DNA from 4 places in the Ferrimonas balearica DSM 9799 genome. Region 1 is predicted to be linked to each of the others. Evidence: predicted binding sites of a transcription regulator. Region 1 holds the regulator's gene; each other region holds the start of a gene.

Region 1 (4,172 bases):
GGCGAGGTCAAAATGCACCAGGACCGGCCGGTGGACGAAGCGGAGCTGTTTGAGTTGATCGACGCCATGCCGATGCGGATGCATGAGCGTGGCATGGGGCGGATGTAGGGGTTACTCCGCTTCGTCGAAACGGGCGGCAATCAATTGGCAGACCGCGTCCAGCGCGGGCTCTGCCTGGGGGCCTTCGGCCTGGATCAGCACCTCTTTGCCCTGGCAACTCTGCAGCAGCAGCAGGCCAAGCACACTGTCGGCTGTGGCCTGCTGTTCGCCCTGGGTGAGCGTGAGCTTGGCATCAAAGGTCTGCGCCAGTTGCGCCAGTCGCGTGGCAGCGCGGGCGTGCAGACCCAGCTTATTGATGATGGTAACCCGACGCTCCAGCACCGCTTACTCCTCTTTCAGCTCGCGGTGATGCACCTGAACCTGCGGACGGTAAGCGGCAAAGCGCTGGCCCAGCGCCTCGGCGATGTAGACGCTGCGATGCTGGCCGCCAGTGCAGCCAATGGCCACGGTCAGGTAGGCGCGGTTATTGCGTTCCAGCATCGGCATCCAGTTCAGCAGGAAGCGTTCGGTGTGGTCGATAAAACGGGTGACGCTGTCCTGATGGCGGAAGTAGTCCCGGACCGGCTCATCTTTGCCGGTGAGGGGGCGCAGAGCCGGGTCCCAGTGTGGGTTGGGCAGGAAGCGCACATCAAACAGGTAGTCGGCCTGCTTCGGCATGCCGTGCTTGAAGCCAAAGGATTCAAACACCAGCATCATCTCCCCTTCCGGTTTGCCCAGCAGGCGCTCACGCAGGGTGTCGGCCAACTGGTGCACGGACAGGTCGTCGGTACGGATATGGTGGTCGCACTCGTCCGCCAGAGGTTCCAGCAGTTGGCGCTCAAGGGCGATCGCTTCCGCCAGGGTACTGCCATCCCGCGACAGCGGGTGCATGCGCCGGGTTTCGCTGTAGCGGCGCAGCAGGTTGTCGTCGGAGGCATCGAGGTAGAAGATGGTGACCTCAATGCTGTCATCCAGACGCTGCTTCAGGCGCGCCACATCGAGGGTTTCCAGTGGCAGGTTGCGGATATCCAGGCTGACCGCCACCTTCTCGTTGAGCCCTTTCTGGCTTTTCAGCAGCGCAGGCATCAACTCCAAAGGCAGGTTGTCGACACAGTAGTAGCCCAGGTCTTCCATTACCCGAAGGGCGACGGATTTGCCTGCGCCGGAACGGCCGGAAAGGATGATCAGTTTCACTGGGTGATGGCCTCAAACAGGGTGTGGTTGTCGGTGGCTTTACGCAATGCCCGGCAGACCTCCTTCTGGCTGAGCTTGCGTGCGACTTCGGCCAGAGTGGCCAGGTGCAGCTGGTGTTCGGATTCGGGCACGAACAGGGCGAACAGCAGGTCCACGGGCTTACCGTCGATGGCGTCGAAGGGAATGGGCTCGTCGCTCTTCACCAACACGGCGATGGGCTGAGTGAGTTTGCTCAGCCGACCGTGAGGAAGGGCGATGCCGTTGCCGATGCCGGTGCTGCCCATCTTTTCCCGGGCCAGCAGGCTTTCGCACAGTTCGTGTTTGGGCAGGTCAGGACACTGCTGCGAGGCGATCTCGCTGATCAGTTCCAATGCCCGTTTCTTGCTTAGCCCCGGAGCGGCGCACAGCGTCCGCTCCGGGGATAACAGCTCGGTGATCTCCATCAGTGCCGGGACAGTTTCTCTTTATGTTTGATTACCTGCCGATCGAGTTTGTCGATCAGCCCATCGATAGCCGCATACATGTTTTCATGCTCATGGGTGGCGTACACCTCTCCCCCGTTTACGTGCAGTTTGGCTTCGGCGATCTGTTGCAGCTTCTGGACGTTCAATACCACGTGCACATTGTTGATGTGGTCAAAGTGGCGTTCCAGTTTCACAAACTTGCTGTGGACATAGTCCCGCAGTGAGTCGGTGATCTCGATGTGATGCCCGGTAAGGTTGATCTGCATAAGGTGACCTCCTTGGTATCGCGTCGTTACAAGCTTTTACGCTGGTTCGACGGGGGGATGGAGAGGGCTTCCCGGTACTTGGCCACGGTGCGGCGCGCTACCTGAATTCCCTGCTCCGCGAGAAGCTGTGCCATCTTGCTGTCACTGAGCGGTTTTTTCGGGTTCTCCGCCGCCACCAGCTTCTTGATCAAAGCACGGATTGCGGTGGAGGAGCACTCTCCGCCACTGTCGGTGCTGACGTGGCTGGAGAAGAAATACTTAAGCTCAAAGATACCGCGCGGGGTATGGATGAACTTCTGGGTGGTGACCCGGGAGATGGTGGATTCATGCATATCCACCGCTTCGGCGACGTCGTTCAGCACCATCGGCTTCATCGCTTCGTCGCCATACTCCAGGAACCCCTGCTGGAACTGCACAATGCAGTTGGCCACCTTAAGCAGGGTGTCGTTGCGGCTCTCCAGGCTCTTGATAAACCACTTGGCTTCTTGCAAGTGGCCGCGCACAAATTGGCTGTCGCTGGCATTGCGGGCGCCACGGGAGAGTGCCGCGTACTGTTCGTTGATGCGGATTTTTGGGGTGGCATCGGGGTTGAGCTCGACCACCCAACGGCCCTGCTTTTTGCTCACCGAGACGTCGGGGATCACATACTGATCTTCCGACGAAATGATGCTGCTGCCGGGACGTGGATTCAGCGACTGGATCAGTTGCATGGCTGCCCTTAACTCATCTTCTTTGAGTTTAGTGCGCCGGATCAGGGTGCGAAAGTCCCGGTTGGCAAGCAGATCCATATGGTCGATCAACAGCAGGCGGGCTTCAGCCAGCCAGGGGGTGTCCGGCGTGAACTGGGCCAGTTGTATCAGCAGGCATTCGGCCAGGTCACGGGAGGCGGAGCCAATGGGGTCAAACTGCTGTACCCGCTTGAGTACCGCGACCACTTCATCCAGCTCAAGCTCCGGGTCACCCTGGGCTTCGAGGATCTCCTCCAGAGTGACGGTCAGGTAACCGTACTCGTCCACCCCATCGATGATGGTGGTGGCGATGGCCCGGTCGGTGTCACTCATCGGTGTGAGCTCCATCTGCCACATCAGGTGGCTGTGGAGGTCATCGCTGGTTTCGCCCTGGTACAGGTTGTCGTCGTCGCGGCTGATGCCGGCACTGGCGGCCGGGGCGGCGCTGTAGACGTCGTCCCAGGTGCTGTCGACCGGCAGGTCGTCAGGCATCTCGGTTTGATTGAGGGCTTCGGAGGTTTCCAGCTCATCGCTGTTGGTGCTGGGGGCGGGAATATCGTCGAGGCTGTCATTGCTGTCGCCGTCGAGCTCGCGGTCCAGCTCTTCCGCCGATTCCAACAGCGGATTGGATTCCAGCGCCTCCTGGATCTCCTGTTGAAGATCCAGCGTCGAAAGCTGCAGCAGGCGGATGGCTTGCTGCAACTGCGGCGTCATGGTCAGCTGCTGGCCGAGTTTTAGCTGGAGCGAAGTTTTCATCAACGAGCGTCGATCCTTATCACGCGATGCTTCCCTGGTGTCGTCGAAAACCCCCGGCCGGGAAAGCCCCCGCCAGGGGCAGGGATGCCACTATAACCTGAACTGATCGCCCAAGTACACGGAGCGAACCAGCTTGTTCTCAAGCACTTCTTGCGGGGCGCCACGGGCGATCATTTCGCCGTGACTGACAATGTAAGCGTACTCACAAACATCGAGAGTTTCCCGCACGTTATGGTCGGTAATCAAGACACCGAGGCCCCGATCCTTCAGTTGTTGGATGATCTTCTTGATGTCGATCACTGAGATGGGATCCACCCCGGCAAAAGGTTCATCCAACAAGATGAACTTGGGATCCGCCGCCAGTGCGCGGGCGATCTCAACCCGACGTCGCTCGCCGCCAGACAGGCTCATGCCGAGGCTGTCGCGGATGTGGGTGATATTGAACTCCTCGAGCAGCTGTTCCAGCTTCTCTTCGCGCTGGGCTTTGGTCAGCTCCTTGCGGATCTGCAGCACCGCCATCAGGTTGTCGTAAACCGACAGCTTGCGGAAGATGGAGGATTCCTGCGGCAGGTAGCCGATGCCCTGACGGGCGCGGCTGTGCATCGGCAGGGCGGTGATGTCCCGATCGTCGATGGTGATTTGGCCCTTATCGTTCTGCACCAGGCCTACCACCATGTAGAAGGTGGTGGTTTTGCCGGCGCCGTTGGGGCCAAGCAAACCAACGA
Region 2 (4,172 bases), 900 kb from region 1:
GCGTTTTTAACTGGCCATGCTAAAAAAACACCGCCATTGTTGCTTGGAGGGGCACTCAAAGAAAGCAATGTCTGCCCACCGAGAGTACAATGTACTAGGCGATGTTCCAGAGAATTAGGAACAGTGACTGATTCTAATCGGTAAATCTCAGTTTCCATGGCAACCTCACCACCAGATAATGGTAAAATAGTAGTCTATTCTGCCGAATGGATCGGCTCATAGCACATAGCCGACGTTCACGTTCCCAATAGTCCAGGCCCCCTACCAACGGTCGTTAAGTGCTCGAAAGCGGCCATTCACCGCTAGGGGCCAACTGTCTGCCATGAGCACAACGCGGTCTTCCTCACCAAAGCCGCGGGTGACCGCTTTGGGGCGAAAGAGGACAAACTAAAAGACTTACATTGTGCCTACCTTAGGTAATCGTGAATGGTAGGCAGTCGTTAGCTGGGGGTCTAGGCTAACGACTTCCCTTGTCGATCTTCAGGGTGATACACTCGCAGCGACAATTCGGACTAATCAGGTCTCCACGGCAACATGTCGGTCGGTGTGACCTCCGGTCCTCTCGCAATGCTAAATCGTTGACCTGGTCAGGCCCGGAAGGGAGCAGCCAAGGCGGTGGACGCATGTGCCGGGATGCGGCTGGGGTGCCACATCCCTTTTCCTTTCCCCGCTCGGACTTGAGCCTTCAATCCACCTTATATCCTGCGCCAAAGCAGAAACTCCGATGAGAGTGAGGGCTTAGGCGGGTGCCTTGGGTGCAAATAACGATACAAGCAGTTTCGTAGTCGGCTCTGACCGGCTCATCAGCTTTTCACATCTAAAAAGACTAGGCGAAGCTGATAGGGAGAAAGACGTTTTTATATCGCGAGTGGAAGCTGGCCTCCCCAAGAGGACTCGAACCTCTATCGGCCGCTTAGGAGGCGGCTGCTCTATCCTGTTGAGCTATGGGGAGGCGGTAGGCAGGCCCATTCTATCCAGCTCGATGCGGGATTGAAAAGGCCCGTAAATCAGTTGTCTAAAGTTTGTGCTATCGCGGTGCGCGCTGAACCCAGTCGCCCACCTGTACCCCCATCAGGGCGGTGGCGCCATCCATCCGGGCGCGGGCCCGCTCCGGTTCCACCTGTTCCAGAGTCAGCACCAGATTTCCGGGCTGGGCCCAGCTGTCCTGCTGCGGCAGGATCTGCAGCTTGTCGCCGGGGCGCAGGCCGTGGCGCAGGCCAAGGTCGACCACCGCGGCATTGCCGCGCAGTTCAACAATTCGGCCCTTGAGTGGCTGGCAGGCGAGGGTGGCGTTGAGGTCCTGCACCACGTCGTTGCCGATGCGGCGAAGCTCCTGGCCAAAGTCGCTGTTCCAGAACCGTTCGGTGGCGGTGTCCGCCATCTCCTGTCGTTCGTAGGGCCAGCCGCCCTGGCTGCGGTAGCGCTGGCTCCATACTCGTTCGGTGGTGAAGGCGTCGTACAGCACCGCTTCCAGCGCCAGTTGGCGGGTGGCGTCGCGCTCCCAGTAGCCCAGCACCCGGTCGGGGCGTTCGACGCTCAGGTCATCAAACACCAACGCCAGCACGTACTGGCTGCTGTCCTGCTGGCCCAGTGAGTGCACCCACTGGCGGTCATGGGTGGTCATGTCGATGCGCAGGTCTTCCCGGGCGTTGCCGAAGGCGTAGCGCCCTTCGCCATTGAGGGTGTTGCTGACCAGCCGGCTGAAGGCGCCATCCAGTTCATACAAACCGCCGGGCACCAGTTGTTCGCGGTAGCGTACCTGAGCGCGGGGCACGGAAATCGATACTCGCCCGGCCGGGCCGCGACACTCGCCGAGGGTGTCACTGGCCAAACGCACCCGCAGGGCGACGTGGTATTGGCTGCCGCTGCGGCGCTCAGACAGGATCTCCATCGATTCCACCGTGGCCTGACTCTCCATGCTCAGCTGTTCATCCATCAGTACGCCGTTGCGGCTGTGCTGTTGATAGTCCAGCTGGGCACCGGCATTCATTACCGCCTGACTGAGGGCGCGGTCGATGGCGCGGCGACGGGCATCCTCAATGTCGTCATTGATGATCTGGGCCTGGCCGTTCAGCTCGACGTAACCCGCCTCGGTGGCAGGGGTGAGCAGCAACAGGGCAAAAAGGGCGAGGCAAAACCGATTCATGGATAACAACTGACCTTGGCATTGAGGGTGGCCCGATTATAAGCAAAGCTTGTGCCTAAAGCTTACGGCGCGGGGGTCGATAGTAAGGTATGCGAGTGACAGGAGATGGTTTAATGCGAGTAATGACGCCCTTTCTGGCGGCTTCCGTGTTGTTGGCCTTAAGCGGATGCGCCAGCCCAACGGACGCCCCCGACGGCTACGTTGTGGCGGAAGACGGCAAGGCGTTGCCGCCACAGGGGGGATTGAACGTCCTGGCGGAAGCCATCGCCCGTGACCTGGTGCGTCATCACGACAATCTGGACACCACCTCCCTGACGGCGGTGACCACCCCGGTGATGCTGGAGCAGTTTGACCAGACCAGCCAGTTCGCCCGCCAGTTGGGCGAAGCCTTAACGTCGGCGCTGCACCAGCAGGGCCTGAACCTGGTGGATCTCAACGGCAGCGATACGGTGCGGGTGACGGAAAGGGGCAACCTGCTGCTCAGCCGCGATTTTGAGAAGCTGGCCAGCCAGTTGCCGGTGGAGCAGGTGGTGGTGGCCACCATCGCCACCAACCGGGAAGCGGTGGAGATCCAAAGCCGCATTATCTCGGTGTCCAATAAGCGCATTCTGTCCACCTCACAGAGCAGCGTGCCGTGGCAGCAGCTGCCGCAGTATTTTGGCCCGGCCCGCCAGGTCAGCCTGGAGCAGGGCGGCCTGTATCGACACTCAGCGCCGGGTCGCGGCGGTGTGGTTGAGCTGGAGGAACGATGAGAATTCTGTCTTGTGCGCTGTTGCTGACGGCGCTGTCCGGTTGCGCCGGCTATGACCGCTACGTTGAGTATGAAACCGTGGCGCCGGAGTCTTTCCCGGTACTGACCGCCACCGGCATTGCGCCGCTCTCCGCCCAGTTGGGCGAGTCGGAGCAGGAGAAGATGCGCCGGGCGATGCGGGCGGCCAAGCTGGACGCCTACCGTGAACTGGCGGAGCAGGTGTACGGCCAGCGCATCCAGGGTGTCAGCGAGATGGATGAGATGGTGCTGCGCCGTGATGAGTTTCGGGCTCAGGTGGATGGGGTGATCCGCGGTGCCCGGGTGGTGCGCAGTTACCCGGTGGGTGACAGCTACATTACCGAGCTGGAGCTGGACTACAAAGTGGTGTGGGAGCTGTATCAGCAGCAGCCGCGCCAGCGGGTGCGTTCGGTCAGCTATTACTAAGCCCCGATATGCTCATCAAAAAACCGGCCAATGAGCCGGTTTTTTTGTGGGCGTCGAGCCCAAGGGGAGTAAGGCCCGGAGTCGCTCCAGACCGTGGGCTGAAGCCCACGCTACCAAGCGGGTTGGCGGGCATAAAAAACCCGGCAGGGCCGGGCGGATTTCAACGCACAGGGCGATTGTCGACGCATTACACCTGAATGCGTTTGCCCAAGCGCTGGCCGACGTGGGTCTGGCCTTCGCCGGTGTAGGTCATGGCGCTGGCGTGGCGGGTGCGCTGCAGCAGCTGTTGCAGGCGGGTCAGGCTGGCGCCCACCAGTTCAGCCTGCTCCTGATTGTGCTGGTTGCGGCTCTGGCATTGGGCCAGACGCTCGCGGGCCTGGGCCAGGGTGGCGGCACAGGTGGGGTCTTCACTGGCTTGCTGGATATGGGGGTGACGGCTGAGCTGGAGGTCGGCCTGGCCGATGCTGTCCAGCAGGCCCAGCTTCTCTTTCAGCAGGGCTTCAATCTGGTCAACGTCGCGTTGCACCAGCGCGTCGGTTTCCCGCTCCAGAAGCGCCAACAGCTGGTCCAGACGGACCAGCTGTTGGGAAAGCAGTTCAGACAGGGTGGATTCAGTCATCCAGCAGTCCGTTCAGTTCGTTTTCGAACTTGGTGATGTTCTGGGCCAGGCGCTCCGGGTCCACATGGTAACGGCCTTCCGCAATCGCTTGCTTGATGCTGTCTACCTTGCCCTGGTCGATGCCGGTGGCATTGGCCAGGTTGCTTTCGGCACGGGTCAACTGCTGGGCTTGCTCAGTCAGCACCACGGCATCGCCAGCCGGACGTGAGGAA
Region 3 (4,172 bases), 1.3 Mb from region 1:
CGGCCGAGACCGACAGCCTGGTGGCGCTGATTGGCGGGGAAGCGATGCCGCCCCGTTACATGGAGTGGAACTTTGTCTCCAGCAGTAAGGACCGCATTGCTCAGGCCAAAGCGGACTGGCAGGCCGGACGCTTCCCGCTGGTGCCCGGGGATGAAGAGGAGCAGATCCCGCTGCCCTGAGGCCCTGCCACCGACACGAAAAAGCCCGCCAATCGGCGGGCTTTTCAGTGCTAGCGGACGCGCTCAGGCGTTGGCGTTCAGGGTGCTGTAATCCTTTGGCTCGGATTGGTCCTGGGCGCCCCCCAGCACCCGGTCGAGCAGGCTTTTCTGGCCCGCTAACAGCTTACCGTTCACCTCGTTCTCTGCCTGGCAGTCGCGCACCAGCTGCTGCAGGTGGTTCCACAGGCTGGTCACGGTGTGACGGCTCTGCGGACCCAACGCATGAAACAGGCGCTGCATACCGGTGGCATCGGCGCGCACCCCAAGCTGAGTCAGGATCTCGGTGCGTCGCTCCGCCCGCTGGCGAAGCTTGGCGCACAGGGTTTCCACCCGCTCATTGTGCTGGCTCAGGGCCTGTTGGTCGCGACGTTCAAGCAGGCTGCGCTGGTAACGCAGCAAAGCCCGCAGCTGCTGGTAATCCTCGATATCGAGGCGGATCTCCCGCACCAGAAGCTGCAGACGTTCCCGTTTGCTGGTCATTTAGCCGTGTTGCTCCAGCATGGATTTAGCCAGGTCGTTCATGTTCAGCTCGAACTGACCGTTGCTCAGCGCGTTGCGCAGGGCGTTGACCTTGTCCATGTCGACGTCATTCAGACCCGCCAGTTCCTGTTCCGCTTGTTCCAGCAGTTGCCAGTCGTCGCTGATCGCCTCTTTATGCTGAGGACGGGCGGACGGGGCAGCATCCGGGGTGTGAACCGGCTTTTTCTGCGTCGCCAGGCTGGCGGGGTAGTTCGAAGATAATTTGTTGATTTCCATCATCTTGGCTCACTGCTCAGGGGGAAAATTTCTTGTCACTGTCAAAAAAGCGACCCCTCGGCGTCAAAACTTAAAACCGGGTTTGCACTTTTCCTGGTGCCACCGGGTAGGCGGTGATCACCTGGCCCGAGCTGAGGTTGCGCACCCGTACCGGCTGCCCCTCGGAACCGGCATCCAGGGCCACCCCTTTCATCACCGCACTGAAGCCACCGCCGGCCGCTTCGATCAGCACCTCCTGACCGAGGCTGACCCAGTTGGGGGCGGTGACCTGGCTGTGGCGGATCGGCTTATCCGCCCGGATCGCCCGGCGCACACTCTGGCCCACCAGCGCATCACGGGCAAACACCCAATCCTGACTGGTCACCCCCAACTCACGCTTGGCCAGGGTCAGATCACTGGCCTGGATGGTGTGGCCCCGGCCAAGGCGATGGCGTGCCACCGGCAGTTCCGCCACGGCACTGACCCGGGCACGAATGTAGTAGCGCCATCCCTCTGCCGGACAGCTGACCTGACGTTGAATGCGCCCCAGCGGCAACGCCTGATCGGCGGGCGGGTCAACCCGCAGTGGAGTGGGGCAGGGGGGCTGACTGGCCAGTCCGGCGGTGCCATCCACCCGAACCTGTCGTTGATGCAGTGCCAGGCCGTGGCGCTGGCTCCAGTCACTGAGTTCGCGGTTGAGCTTGGCTTCCATGGCAAGCCGAACCTGGCGTTCGGCGCTGGCGGAAGCGTTGTCATCGGCCTGGAGGAAAGGCGGAAACAGGAGCCAGAACAGGGGGAACCAAGCGGAAAGGCGGATTCCTGTTTTTGCGGAAGGATTTCTGTAAGTCATTGACCCTAAAAGAATTTAAACCTTGGCACGGTTCTTGTTGTGTGGATGGCGCCAACCACTATGGTGGCACTGCCGTTTAGCCGAGACAAGTGAAGAAGGAGTCATCATGGCAATCAATCTCGATGCCGCCCTTGGGGTTCACGGTCAGACCCTGGATTTCCGGGTGGAGCGCGCCAAGGTGCTGTCAGGCAACCTGGCCAACGCCGAAACCCCCGGATACCTGGCCCGCGACCTGGACTTTTCCAGGCTGATGACCCAGCTGGAGCGGGGCCAGGCGACGGATCGTAACTACGACCACGCCTACCGGGTGCCGTACCAGACCTCGGCAGACGGTAACACCGTTGAACTCGGACAGGAGCAGGCCCGGTTTTCCCAGAACGCCATGGATTTCCAGACCAGCCTCACCTTTCTGAACATGAAAATTCAGGGCCTGCAAAAGGCCATTGAGGGCCGTTAATCATGTCTTTTGTCGACATCTACCAGATCGCCGGCTCAGCGATGAACGTCCAGAGCATCCGCCTCAACACCGTGGCCAGTAACCTGGCTAACGCTGAGGCGGCGGCACCGGACGAAGCCAGCGCTTACCGCGCCATTAAGCCGGTGTTTCAGACCCTGTATGAGCAGGGCAATGGGGGCGGTGTGTCCGCCAACGTCCAGATCGCCGGGGTGGTGCAGTCCGATGCGCCGCTGGAAAGCCGCTATGAGCCGGACCACCCGATGGCCAATGAGCAGGGTTACGTTACCTACTCCAACGTCAACACCGTCCAGGAGATGGCCGACATGATGGCCGCCACCCGGGCATTTGAAACCAGCGTCGACATCATGTCCCGTGCCCGCTCCATGCAGCAGGGCCTGCTCAAACTGGGGGGAATGTAACCCGTGAACAGCTACGCCATTGACGGTGCCCAGGGCACCCAGACCAGCGCGGATCCGCAGGTCACCAACAACCCCAACAGCTCCACCGCGCTGAAAAACGAGTTCCTGACGCTGATGGTGGCGCAGATCCAGAACCAGGATCCGCTCAACCCGCTGGACGGCACCGAATACGTGACTCAGCTGGCCCAGTTCTCTCAGGTGGAGAGTCTGGAGCATCTGCGACTGGGTCAGCAGAACCAGGCGATTCTGATGGAAAACCTGCAGGTGCTGGGCACCACCAACCTGATCGGCCGCGAAGTGCTGGTGGACGCAGACAGCGTTGAGCTGGGCACCGACACCGTCAACGGCAAGATCTTCCTGGAGAACGGCGTGGAGTCGCTGACCCTGGAAGTGACCGATGAGAACGGCGACGTGGTCGCCACCATTGAGAAGGGCAGCCAGTCCAAAGGAGAGGTGGAGTTCGAGCTGGACCCGGAAGCCCTGGGCCTGCCCCCGGGTGAGTACAGCCTCAATGCCAAGACCGTGGCCGGTGGTGAGAACGGCGAAGCCCTCACCATGGTTGCCGCCACCGTCAACAAAGTGCACATCAACTCCGCCACTGGCTACATGATGCTGGAGCTGGGCCACGGCCTGGGCGCGGTATCCATTTTTGACATTCGTGAAATGGCCTGACGGCCAGCAAAAAGGAATCCCTCATGTCTTTCAATATTGCTCTGTCCGGCCTGCGCAGCACCAGCCAGGACCTGAACACCATCTCCAACAACATCGCTAACGTCTCCACCCCGGGCTTCCGCGGCTCCCGCACTGAGTTTGCCTCCGTGTACGCTGGCGGTCAGGGTGGCGGTGTTGCGGTGGCCAACGTTTCCCAGAACTTCAACACCGGCGGTGATGTGCTCTACACCGGTCGTGAACTGGACATGGCCATCTCCGGCTCCGGTTTCTTTATGACCAACAACCAGGGCACCACCACCTACACCCGCTCCGGCATGTTTGCCCAGGACAAAGACGGTTATGTGGTGGACTCCCACGGCGGCAAACTGCAGGGCTACCAGGTGGGCCCCAATGGCCAGCTGCTGACCGGTGCGGTCACCGACCTGCAGGTACAGACCGGCTCCCTGCCGGCCAACGCCACCACCAGCATGGGCCTGGTACTGAACCTTGACTCCCGTAACGACGCGGTGGACCCGGCCAACTTCGACCCGGCCGATGCCTCCACCTACCACGCGCTCAACTCCACCAAGATCTACGACTCTCTGGGCAATGAGCACAACCTGACCCAGTACTACATGAAGACCGGTCCGAACCAGTGGGAAGTGCGCTACGAGCTGGACGGCACCGATGTGACCGCGTACGCCTCTGACACCTCCATCACCTTTGATTCCAACGGTGCGCTGGTTGGCGGTCAGGACCTGACCCTGAACATCCCGGACAACCTGGTGGACGCCGACGGCAACCCGATTCTGGACGGCTCTTCCGCCCTGGACATCTCGCTC
Region 4 (4,172 bases), 1.5 Mb from region 1:
CACCACTTCCAGCACGTCACCCCGGGCGGCGTTAAAGCCGACGCTGCCCATCAACAGGCGGCGAATGCTGGCCAGCTCGGTTTCAGACAGCGGTGCCATGGTGGTTGCGCCATCCGCGCCCGCCACCGGCTTATGGTCCACCGCCACCGACAGGGTGACGCGACGCACGGTACCCACCTGTTGGCGGGTGTGACTGATGGTGGAGTCCAGCTCAAAGTTTCGGGTCACTTCGCTGCGGTTGCGGCCGGAGGCCAGACGCTCGTCCTGACCCGCGCCCTCCACCTGCTGCGGGATCTCAGAGGCGATGGGGGGCTGGTTGGTCAGTGCGCCGGGGATACCGACCGGACCGGAGCCGGACTGGTTATCCTCGATCAGCATTTCGCTGCGCACCGCAGGCATATCCGGGTTGTAGCGACGTGAGGTTTCTTCCACCGCGGAGAAGTCCATGGTGACGTCCACCTGGGCGCTGTAGCGACCAATGCCCAGTACCGGGATCAGGATGCTGTCGATCTTCTCACGGTAGAGCTGCTCCTGCTGAATGCGCAGTTCCAGCTCGCGGCGGGCCTGGGCGGAGATGCCGTCCTGGCTGCCGGAATTCAGCAGCCGGCCATGTTGGTCAGTCACCGTAACCCGGGCCGGTTTCAGACCGTGTACAGCGGAGGCCACAATGTCCACCACCGCATCCACTTCGGACTGGCGCAGTTCGGTACCGCGATTGAGGGTAACCACCACCGTGGCGGAGGGCTCGCGTTGTTGACGGGCAAACACGTTCTGCTGCGGCAGCGCCAGAATCACCCGGGCGCGCTGCACACTGCGCAGCTCTTCAACCGCGGACGCCAGGGTCTGCTCCTGGCTGTGCTTAAGACGGGCCTGCTCCATCCGCTGGCTAACCCCAAAGCCGCTGTCCTGAGTCAGGAAATCCTGCTGGGGACGGGCGGGGCCCAAACCATTTCGGGTGAGCATCAGGCGGATATCGGCAAAACGATCTTCCGGCACGGAGATGGTGTTGCCGTTCAGCTGATAAGGCAGCTTCTGCTGGTCCAGAAAATCCAGGGTGTCGATCAACTCCTGGGTTTCCATCTGGCCCAGTGGGCGATAGGAGGGCTCCTGCGCCCAGATGATCAGGAATACCGCTATGGCGAGGCTGATGGCCAGCGCCAGGATCAGGCTGATTTGACGCAGCACATCGATATTGCCGAAAGAGGACAGCGGGCTAACCTTGTTCTCCTCGATCTCGCCACCGGTGTTTCCACTGGCACCGCCCGCGACGGTGGCCGGCATGGTATTGCCGCCGTCGTTGAGCATCAGTTCGGTTGACGTGTTCGCCTCAGCCACCGCATTACCTCAAAAGCCGGTTACACCGGCATATTCATGATTTCCTTGTACGCTTCGACCAACTTGTTGCGTACCTGCACGGTCGCTTCAAACGCGACCCCCGCCTTCTCTTTGGCGATCATGGTGTCCGACAGCGACACCCGGCTGTCGCCCAGCTCAAGCCGGGTGGCCATATCACTGGCGTTCATCTGCAAACCATTGACGTGATCAATGGCGTTGCTCAGGAAAGATGAGAAATCCTGTTGCGGCTTGACCGGCGCCAGTTCGGCGCTGCTGCCGGCCTCTCGGGCCAGGCTGTGCATCTCCACCAGCAGGGGATTATTTCCGATCTCCATTACCGTTTCCTTGTGTCAGTCAAACCATTGACGAGCGCGAGTGCCCCGCATTGTAATGCAAGGCACTTGCCAGTTCAGCACATTTACTGGCAAACCCGTGACTTAGGGCAGGGCAATGCCCGCTTCCCGCATCTTCGCCAACTTATATCGCAGGGTTCGCGGGCTCAGGCCCAGTCGCTCGGCCACCGCTTTACGGCTGCCCTGGCACGCCGCCAGCGCATCCAGAATGATTTGGAACTCCTGATGCTTCAGCTCGCTGCCCAGGTCTTCCGCCACCGCCTGCGGTGCTTTCGGTGTGCTCACGGCGACGCTGACCGTCGGCACCCCGGCCTGCCCGTCGAGAAACAGGTCCATCTCCGACAGGCTGTCGCCCTGACACAGGATCAGGGCGCGCTGAATCACGTTGTCCAACTCCCGCACGTTACCGGGCCAGGGGTGCGCCAGCAGTTTACTGCGGGCATCCGCGCTGAGTACCGGTACCGCCCGTCCGGCGCGGCTGGCGTGACGAGCCAGCAGATGTTCCGCCAGAGGCAGGATATCGCCGGGCCGTTGTGCCAGCGGCAGCCAGGTCAGGGGGAAGACGTTGAGCCGGTAGTAGAGGTCTTCGCGGAAACGTCCTTCCTCCACCGCCAGTCTCAGATCCCGGTTGGAGGTCGCCAGCACCCGAACATCCAGAGACAGGGTTTTGCGCCCGCCCAGACGTTCCACTTCGCGCTCCTGCAAGACCCGCAGCAGTTTGGCCTGCAGGTTGAGATCCATCTCAGTGATCTCATCCAGCAGAATGGTGCCGCCCTGCGCTTGTTCAAACTTACCGGGACACGCCTGTACCGCGCCGGTAAAGGCGCCCTTCTCATAGCCGAACAGGGTCGCTTCCAGCATGTTCTCCGGAATGGCGGCGCAGTTCAGGGCGATAAAGGGTTTGCCCCGGCGGGCCGAGCGGGCGTGGATAAAGCGGGCCAGCACCTCTTTGCCTGAGCCACTGGGGCCCAGCACCATCACCGAGGCATCGGACTGCGCCACCCGGGCGGCCAGGTCGAGCATCTGTTGGCTTTGCACATCGCCCACCACCGGATCATCGCCGGAGGGCGGCTCAGCCTGCAGGTAACGGCTGATCTGATCGAGCAGCACCTGAGGGGCGAAGGGCTTGGCCAGATAATCGTTGGCGCCATAGCGCATCGCTTCCACCGCAGCATCAATGCTGCCGTAGGCGGTCATCAGCAGGATCGGCAGGCGGCTGTTCTGGGCACGCACGGTTTTCAGCAGGGTCATACCATCCATGCCGGCCATCTGCACGTCGGAGATCATCAGCGCCACCGGATGCTGGTTCAGCTGCACCAGGGCTTCGTCACCATTGCCCGCTTCCACACAGCGGTAGCCGCCCAGCAACAAGGTATCCACCAGCGCTTCGCGCAGGCCCAGGTCGTCTTCGACCACCAGAATGAGGGGTTTAGTCATCGCTCATGTCCTTATCATGCAGACGCGGCAGAATCAGGGTAAAGGCGCTGCCCTGCTCGGGCACCGATTGCAGTTCCAGCCGGCCACCGTGGGCCCGGCATACCGATTGCACCACGGCCAGTCCAAGGCCCGTACCATTGGCCTTGGTGGTAAAGAAAGGGGTCATCACCTGGGCTTGTTGTTCGGCACTCATGCCCTTGCCGTTGTCCATCAGGGTCAGCGCCAGGAATTCGCCCTGGGGACGGGCGTGCAGGCGCAGCGCAGTGGCGCCGGCCTCGAGCGCGTTATTGACCAGATTTTGCAGGCCGCTGACCAGCGCATCCGGATTGGCCTGCAGCTGGAGCGCTTCATCACACTGCCAGTCAAAACGGGCCTGACGTCGCTCCAGAGCCGCTTCACAGCTGGTGGCCAGTTGCTGGCACAAAGCCTCGGCACTGACCTTCTGTTGGGCCTGGGTGTGGCCGCCACGGGCAAACAGCAGCAAGTCGTTCACCCGCTGCTCCAGCTCTCCCAGCCGGGCCATCAGTTTGTCCTGAAAGCGCGCCCGGCCCGCTTCGTCGAGATTACGATTGCCCAGGTTGGCGGCGTACAACAAAGCGGCAGAGAGCGGCGTGCGGATCTGGTGTGCCAGTGAGGCCGCCATGCGGCCCAAAGCCGACAGGCGCTGCATATGGGACAGGTTTTGCTGCAGTTGGCGGGTTTCGGTCAGGTCGGTCAGCATCAGCAGTTGGCCCGGTTCCGGGTCCAGCGCCCGGGTGGCGAGACGGACCCGGCGACCATTGCGCAGGGAGATCTCGTGACCATCATCGGCCTGGGGGGCAAACGCACGGCCAATCACCGAGCGCCAGGGTTGCCCCAGCAGGGGCTCACCCAGCAGCTCAATGGCCTGGGGGTTGGCTTCCACCACCACCCCGCCATCGTCCAACACCACCAGACCGGCTGGCAGCAGTTGCATCAGGTGGTTTAAGCGGCTGGCTGCGCGCTGGGCATCATCAAGTTGTGGCTCCGCAAGGGCTTGCGACATGCAGACCGTCCGTCAAAAAAACG

What was found. Region 1 encodes sigma-54, which starts transcription at its own class of promoters, with help from an activator protein. Its sites were predicted from a motif close to GTTGGCACGNNNNTNGNNT; they were not measured.
Region 2: the regulator sigma-54 is predicted to act here: its motif matches at 2,187-2,205, upstream of FBAL_RS13735 (flagellar assembly protein T N-terminal domain-containing protein).
Region 3: the regulator sigma-54 is predicted to act here: its motif matches at 1,825-1,843, upstream of flgB (flagellar basal body rod protein FlgB).
Region 4: the regulator sigma-54 is predicted to act here: its motif matches at 1,726-1,744, upstream of fliE (flagellar hook-basal body complex protein FliE).

Annotation. Positions count from the first base shown of each region.
Region 1 covers NC_014541.1:3,886,112-3,890,283, reverse strand. Annotated here, with positions in the region: gene FBAL_RS17635 (DUF4174 domain-containing protein) at 1-108, shown strand, start outside; gene FBAL_RS17630 (HPr family phosphocarrier protein) at 112-381, opposite strand; gene rapZ (RNase adapter RapZ) at 385-1,233, opposite strand; gene ptsN (PTS IIA-like nitrogen regulatory protein PtsN) at 1,230-1,676, opposite strand; gene hpf (ribosome hibernation promoting factor) at 1,676-1,963, opposite strand; gene FBAL_RS17610 (RNA polymerase factor sigma-54) at 1,990-3,447, opposite strand; gene lptB (LPS export ABC transporter ATP-binding protein) at 3,538-4,172, opposite strand, start outside.
Region 2 covers NC_014541.1:2,981,338-2,985,509, reverse strand. Annotated here, with positions in the region: gene FBAL_RS20300 (hypothetical protein) at 1-158, opposite strand, end outside; RNA gene ffs (signal recognition particle sRNA small type) at 552-648, shown strand; tRNA gene FBAL_RS13740 (tRNA-Arg) at 877-952, opposite strand; gene FBAL_RS13735 (flagellar assembly protein T N-terminal domain-containing protein) at 1,028-2,146, opposite strand; gene FBAL_RS13730 (FlgO family outer membrane protein) at 2,260-2,898, shown strand; gene FBAL_RS13725 (LPP20 family lipoprotein) at 2,895-3,341, shown strand; gene FBAL_RS13720 (flagella synthesis protein FlgN) at 3,529-3,960, opposite strand; gene flgM (flagellar biosynthesis anti-sigma factor FlgM) at 3,953-4,172, opposite strand, start outside.
Region 3 covers NC_014541.1:2,583,864-2,588,035, reverse strand. Annotated here, with positions in the region: gene FBAL_RS11835 (pirin family protein) at 1-179, shown strand, start outside; gene FBAL_RS11830 (flagellar protein FlgN) at 243-698, opposite strand; gene flgM (flagellar biosynthesis anti-sigma factor FlgM) at 699-977, opposite strand; gene flgA (flagellar basal body P-ring formation chaperone FlgA) at 1,045-1,665, opposite strand; gene flgB (flagellar basal body rod protein FlgB) at 1,910-2,260, shown strand; gene flgC (flagellar basal body rod protein FlgC) at 2,263-2,679, shown strand; gene FBAL_RS11805 (flagellar hook capping FlgD N-terminal domain-containing protein) at 2,683-3,351, shown strand; gene flgE (flagellar hook protein FlgE) at 3,375-4,172, shown strand, end outside.
Region 4 covers NC_014541.1:1,135,338-1,139,509, reverse strand. Annotated here, with positions in the region: gene fliF (flagellar basal-body MS-ring/collar protein FliF) at 1-1,335, opposite strand, end outside; gene fliE (flagellar hook-basal body complex protein FliE) at 1,356-1,670, opposite strand; gene FBAL_RS05335 (sigma-54-dependent transcriptional regulator) at 1,773-3,125, opposite strand; gene FBAL_RS05330 (sensor histidine kinase) at 3,118-4,149, opposite strand.